DNA from 3 places in the Weizmannia sp. WK01 genome. Region 3 is predicted to be linked to each of the others. Evidence: riboswitches for the same ligand, from Rfam matches in the RefSeq annotation. Region 3 holds a riboswitch; each other region holds the start of a gene.
What was found. A riboswitch is a leader RNA that binds a small molecule or an ion and turns the genes downstream of it on or off. The one in region 3 is predicted to bind S-adenosylmethionine.

Region 1: it holds a riboswitch for S-adenosylmethionine, as region 3 does, so the genes downstream of both, OF158_RS04535 (O-acetylhomoserine aminocarboxypropyltransferase/cysteine synthase family protein) here and OF158_RS13935 (5-methyltetrahydropteroyltriglutamate--homocysteine S-methyltransferase) in region 3, are expected to answer to the same signal.
Region 2: it holds a riboswitch for S-adenosylmethionine, as region 3 does, so the genes downstream of both, OF158_RS14480 (sulfite exporter TauE/SafE family protein) here and OF158_RS13935 (5-methyltetrahydropteroyltriglutamate--homocysteine S-methyltransferase) in region 3, are expected to answer to the same signal.

Annotation. Positions count from the first base shown of each region.
Region 1 covers NZ_CP109616.1:1,006,333-1,008,595, reverse strand. The annotation lists gene OF158_RS04535 (O-acetylhomoserine aminocarboxypropyltransferase/cysteine synthase family protein) at 1-1,172, opposite strand, end outside; SAM riboswitch class I at 1,276-1,383, opposite strand; gene cls (cardiolipin synthase) at 1,483-2,263, opposite strand, start outside.
Region 2 covers NZ_CP109616.1:3,024,858-3,027,120, reverse strand. The annotation lists gene OF158_RS14480 (sulfite exporter TauE/SafE family protein) at 179-1,075, opposite strand; SAM riboswitch class I at 1,225-1,332, opposite strand; gene OF158_RS14475 (amino acid permease) at 1,745-2,263, opposite strand, start outside.
Region 3 covers NZ_CP109616.1:2,897,168-2,899,430, reverse strand. The annotation lists gene OF158_RS13940 (L-lactate MFS transporter) at 1-40, shown strand, start outside; gene OF158_RS13935 (5-methyltetrahydropteroyltriglutamate--homocysteine S-methyltransferase) at 161-1,264, opposite strand; SAM riboswitch class I at 1,405-1,508, opposite strand; gene OF158_RS13930 (Bax inhibitor-1/YccA family protein) at 1,659-2,263, shown strand, end outside.

The DNA.
Region 1 (2,263 bases), 1.8 Mb from region 3:
TCATCGCTCAGCTGCGAATGCGTAGTCGTTGCCGGGTGGATGATCAGCGATTTCGCGTCGCCGACATTCGCTACATGCGACCACAGCTTAATATTGTCGATCACGCGTCTTCCTGTTTCCCGGCCGCCTTTCACACCAAAGTTGACAATGGAGCCGTAACCGCCGTTCAAATATTTTTGCGCCAGCTCATGGGACGGATGGTCTTCAAGGCCCGGGTAATTGACCCAAGCAACATCTGGATGGTTTTTCAGAAATTCCGCGACTTTCAATGCATTTTCGTTATGCCTTTCCACACGCAGATGCAGCGTTTCAAGCCCTTGCAGGAATAAAAAGGCGTTGTCCGGGCTTAAAGCAGGCCCGAAGTCGCGCAAAAGCTGAACGCGAAGTTTTGTGGCGAACGCAGCCTGTGCCGTGTCGACGCCGTAGCGCAAGCCGTGATAGCTCGGATCCGGTTCGCTAAAGTCCGGGAATTTGTCTGTGTTCCAGTCAAAACACCCGCCGTCAACGGCAACACCGCCGATCGCCGTTCCGTGCCCGCCGATCCATTTTGTCGCCGAATGGACAACCACGTCCGCGCCCCATTTGATCGGATTCGCGCCATACGGAGAAGCAAACGTGTTGTCGACAATCAAAGGAATACCGTTTTCATGGGCCACTTCCGCCACTTTTTCCACGTCGAGCACCTGCAGGCTTGGGTTGCCGATAATTTCCGCGTACAATGCTTTTGTTTTCGGGGTGATCGCCTGGCGGAACGCTTCAGGGTCGGACCCGTCCACAAACTTGACGTTAATGCCGTATTTCGGCAATGTCACAGCAAACAAATTATAGGTGCCGCCGTAAAGATTGCTGGCGGATACGATGTCATCACCCGCACGCACGATGTTCAAAATGGAAAAGGCAATGGCCGATGCGCCGGATGATAAACCGACAGCCGCTGTTCCGCCTTCCAGTGCAGCAACACGTTTTTCAAAAACATCCACAGTCGGATTGCCGAGACGGGAATAAATGAAACCTTCTTTTGATAAATTGAAGACGCCCTCCGCATGTTCTGTATCCGGAAAAACGTAAGAAGTCGTCCGGTATACCGGTACGGCGCGCGATCCTGTCGCCGGGTCCGGTTCCTGGCCGCCGTGCAACAATAAAGTTTCCGGTTGGAATGATGGTTGTGTCATTTTAAAGCCTCCTGATTTTTTAAAATTTTTTCGTGAAAGATGGAAGAGGAAATGAAAAAACCCTCTTCGTAAGGGAAGAGGGTTACAATGTATGTAAGTTCCTCCCTTATCTTTCAGACGCATGTCTGTAGGAATTAGCACCTTTTCAGGCAAATGCCTGAAGGTTGCCGGGCTTCGCAGGGCCTAGTCCCTCCGCCGCTCTCGATAAGAGTTTCTTTTCATAATTCAATTTTGAATGACTTATTGTTTAAGATTATAGAAGAACAATGGCAAACCGTCAACCTTTTTTTGAAAAAATTTTCTTTTTCTTCTACAATATTGGCGACAATAGCCGGGAAATGGACTCTTTAAACCGCACATAAAGCGGCCGGTTCTGGTAATCATGGAGCGTTAATTCGGTTGATTCGGCCATATCGTCCCGGAAAACGCCGGCAAGTGTGCCGGAAAGCTCACGGTCGTACAGCACGGCGTTCACTTCAAAATTGAGACGGAAACTGCGCACATCGATATTGGCCGTCCCAACGGAAGCAATTTTCCCGTCTACGACAATCATTTTCGCATGGATGAACCCTTTTTGATAAATGTACACTTTGACGCCCGTTTTTAACAGCTGGCCGATGTTGGAAAGCGTCGCCCAATAGACAAACATATGATCCGGTTTATTTGGAATCATAATCCGAACATCCACTCCGGATAAGGCGGCAAGCGTCAGCGCATTCAGGAGGCTGTCATCCGGAATAAAATACGGTGTTTGCAAATAAATATATTTTTTGGCGGAATTGATCATTTTAATATAGCTGTTTTTAATCTGCTCCCATTCAGAATCGGGGCCGCTTGAGACGATTTGGATATCGGTTTCACCCTGCGATGGGATGACCGGGAAATAACGTTCTTCATCTCTTACATCATGCGGTGACGCCTGATTCCAGTCCAAAATAAAGCGGGTCTGCATGGCATAAACAGCACTCCCTACAATCCGTAGATGCGTATCCCGCCAGTAACCGAATTTCTTATTCAGGCCAAGATACTCATCCCCGACATTAAAACCGCCGATATATCCGATCTGCCCATCAATAATCGCCAATTTCCGG
Region 2 (2,263 bases), 130 kb from region 3:
CTACGTAAAGGAAGCGCGGTAAAAAGACGTTGTTTCTTAACATAGAGCGCCTCTACATTAAGGAAGCGAGCAAAAAAGGCACTGTTCCTTCAAATAGAAGCGTCTATGTTCATTCTTTGCCAAAATTTGTTTAGGTAAAAACAATCCGGGCAATGGATCCCTTGCCCGAAAACATTCCTTATTCTGTGACGCTTACGCTGGCGCTGGCAACTGCCCGTTTGTGTCTTCTGATTGTATAGAAAATGAGGATGGCCCATATTGCCGCAATGGCTGTATAGGTAACGCCGTACCAGCCGCTACCGGCGCCCGCCATTTTTAATAAAGTTTGCACGTTGCTGAACACAATCATGCCGCTGACTATGACAGCCAGCAAATGAGCCGGCAGGATTTTAACCAGATAGGCTGCAATCGGTGCGGCGATCAGGCCGCCAAGCATGAGGGCGATCGTCCAAATCCAGTTAATCTGCATAGCGCCGAGGGATAAAAGGAAACCGATGCTTGATGCTAGGGATACGGCAAATTCACTGGTATCCACCGAGCCGATCACTTTCCGCGGTTCGATGTCATTTCTGGAAAGCAAAGCCGGTGTGGCGATAGGACCCCAGCCGCCGCCCCCCGTTGCATCAAAAAATCCTGCGACAAAGCCGAGCGGGATAAAAAATACGTTTGAACCGGTCTTCTTTTTGACTTTCAACGCCCCGCGCGCATTGATCAGAAACCGGATAAGAATATAGAGGCCAAGGGCGATCAGAAAAATAGAAATGTACGGTTTTAATGTGCTCGCAGGAAGATGGCTAAGAACGGTTGCCCCGAGAAAGGCACCGACAGCTCCTGGTACAACCAGTTTCCAAATGATCCCTTTATCGACATTCCCAAATTTCATATGTGAAACCCCGGAAGCCGCCGTTGTAAAAACTTCCGCCAAATGCACAGAAGCGGATGCGACAGCCGGCGCAATCCCGAAAGCCAGCAAAAGTGAGGTTGAAGTCACCCCGTAACCCATTCCGAGAGATCCATCCACCAATTGTGCGGCAAGGCCGACAAGTGCTAAGACAATTAATTTTTGCATGTTCATGTTCCCCGCTTTCTTCATCCATAAATTTGATTCATCCTGATGTAGAGGAATTATACGCATCAGGGCCTATCCTGGTTCAAACGGCCGGCCTTGCAGAAATAAAAAATCTTTCCGCCATTTTTACGGAAAGACAGCGAGTAAAGGATAAGCGCTTATCTTTCAAAATGGTACCCATTTTGCTGGAATTGGCACCTTGCTGCTCGCTGCAGGTTGCCGGACTTCATAGGGCCAGATCCCTCCGTCGCTCTTGATAAGTAATTTGTTGTTGTTTAAAATTTTATCAGAAAATAAATGGAAGTCAATATAATTATTGCAAGTTTTTTTATCGGATTTATACGAATGAGGGGATAAAGAAAAAACTCCCCATCAGATCACGCTCTGTCGGGAGTTTTTTTCTTTACGCTGGATGGGTTTTAAAAAGCAGGTCATCAGGACCAGGCGGGGCATCATGGCCGCTTTCATTCGCTTCACAAAACGAAAAAGAGTCCAAACGGGTTAGCGTGCCGCCCATTCTGGCAGTTTGATACGCGCTGCACACCCGTGCCTGCCCCCCCTCCGAGTGAACCGGTTTTATCAACACCGCTCGTTGGTGCCCGCTTATCGCGCAGTTGGATTTCTGCCTTCTCCCCGCCCAAGTGAACCGGTTTTATCAACACAGCCTGCTGGAGCCTATTCCTTTCCTTTGATTCTCAGTGACAGGACGACCAGCACGATTAAAATAGCGAGGCAGACGCTTGTTCCAATCGGATTGCCGCCGCCCAGCAAAAAGGACAGGAAAATGCCCGAGAGTGCAAGCAGCGCAATCCAGACCATGAAAGGATACCCTTTTACACGGAAGGAAGGCAATTTTGCATACGACTTCCGGAGCCGCAGTTCGGCTGCACAGATGGCGATCCAGACAAGGACGACGGTAAATCCCGGGATGGTCATCAAATAGCTGATGACCTCATCCGGCGTAAGATAGGCCAGAATCACGCCGGCTAAAATAAACAGCGAGGTCAGCAAAATACTGGTGAGCGGGACGCCTTTCCGGGAAATTTTTAAAAAGGCGCGCGGCGCTTCTCCGGACTGCGCCATGTTAAACAGTGTGCGCGAAGTGGCATAAATACCGGAATTGGCGGCAGAAAGAACGGCCGTTAAGAGCACAAAATTCATCACATGGGCGGCAGCAGGGATCCCGGTGCGGCT
Region 3 (2,263 bases):
GGTTCGACGGAGTGTTGGTCGTGCCCAGCATTCGCATTAAAGCTGGCTGTGCGCTTCAATTATGAACAAACAGCTTGTATGAAAAGAAAAAGGGATTCGTGCTTGAATCACGGTCCTGACGGATAAAAAACCCGCTGGCTGCCCAGCGGGTTTTTCCGGTTTATCCCCAAATTTTCTTTGCGGTATCCACAATATATTTTACTTTTTCCCACTGCTGTTCTTCTGTTAAAAGATTGCCGTGGTGGGTGGAGGAGAAGCCGCACTGAGTGCTGATGCAAAGCTGTTCGAGCGGTACATACCTGGATGCTTCCTGAATTCGTTTTTTGATCAGTTCCTTATCTTCAAGTTCGCCCTTTTTCGATGTAAAAATGCCAAGCACGACTTTCGGTCCGCCTTCCGGAATGTATTTTAACGGTTCAAATCCGCCGGAACGCTCATCGTCGTATTCAAGGAAAAACCCGTCTACTTTTTCGTTTGCAAAGATTTTCGGGGCAATTTTATCATATGGGCCTTCAAAAGCCCATTTCGACTGGTAGTTGCCGCGGCACAGATGGGTTGTGATGGTCAGGTCATCGGGCTTACCTTCCAGTACGCTGTTAGCTACATGTAAAGCGAGATCAATCAATCTTTCCCTCTTGAGGTCACTGTCTGTAAACGGCAGTTTCGGTGCACACAGGCCGGCAAGATAGACATCATCCAGCTGTAAGTAGCGGCAGCCGGCATCATAAAAAGCTTTGATCGCATCCCGGTAAGTTTGGATAATATCATTTGTGTATTCTTCAAGATCCGGGTAAATGTCTTCATTGCGGATCCCGGCATTGAAAAACTGATTCGGGCTTGGAATGGTCATTTTCGCAATCGCCCTGTCCCCGGCGATTTCTTTCAGCGCAATAAAATCTTTTATGTGCGGATGGTCCGGGTTAAAGGAGATTTTTCCGGTTACCCGGACGTCATAAGCTTCTGTTTCAATGCCAACAAACCGGTATCCATGGTTCGGTACATACCCTTCCACCCCGTTCAAATGCTCCATGAAATCCGTATGCCAGAATCTTCGCCGGAATTCCCCGTCCGTTACTGCTTCAAGGCCGGCTTCAAGTTGTTTGTCGACAAGCCGGCGGATTTCTTCATTTTCAATTGCACGCAAGTCTTCCGCCGAAATGGTGCCCGCTGCAAATTTTTCCCGCGCATCGTGCAGCCGGGCCGGGCGCAAAAAACTTCCGACAATGTCTGCTCTGTACGGCGCTTTTGTTAATGTTTTTGTCATCATGATTCCCTCTTTCTGCATATTTTTTTAAACAGCTGCTGTGCGCAGAAAGAAATTGCTTTTAACTGCATAGGCCCATCAAAAAAAAACCTCTTCGGCAATAAGAAGAGGTTTGGATTGCAAAATAGAACCGTCCGCTCTTCTTATCTTCAAGCAATTGCTTTCTGGAATTGGCACAGTTCTTTAAAAAAAGACCGCTGCCGAGGCTTCAAAGGGCCAGTCCCTCCACCTCTCTGGATAAGAATTTTAAATATTATTTGGTTTAAATACACTTTAAATGTTTCGCCCATTTTTGTCAAGGGCACTCGCATTATTTTTTAAAATGGGACGGAAAGATTGAAATCAGGGGCGATGTGAAAATATAATAGTACTAAGAAAAACAAGGAGGGGTTTTATGGAGGCTGTACAATCAAGGCCTGTGTTCCAGAAAGTGCTTGGCGTCTTTGCTGTTTCACTGCTGTTTGCAACCGCGGGTTTATATACGGGAAGATTTATTCCGCCTGCGCTCATGATGCCGTTGATGGTCGCGGAAATTGTAATGGTCATTGCCGCTTTCTGGTTAAGGAGGAAAAAGAGCGTCGGGTATATGTTCGTTTATGCCTTCACCTTTATTTCCGGCATTACGACATATCCGATTGTGGCTTATTATGCATCCCAGGCTGGTGCAGAAGTCGTGCTGCTCGCTTTTGGTTCCACGTTCGGCATTTTTGCCGTGATGGGTGTCATTGGGGCCGTTACCAAAAGGGATCTTGGCTTTTTAAGCACCGCATTGCTTGTCGCATTGCTGGCATTGATCTTCATCGGAATATTCAGCATTTTTAGCCCGTTAACCTCAACCGGGATGCTCGCGTATTCCTTCATTGGCGCGATTGTTTTTTCCCTGTATGTGGTTTTTGACTTTAACCAAATGAAGCACCATGGCATTTCCGAGGAAATGGTCCCGCTTCTGGCTTTAAGCCTGTACCTTGATTTTATCAACCTGTTTATTTACATTTTGCA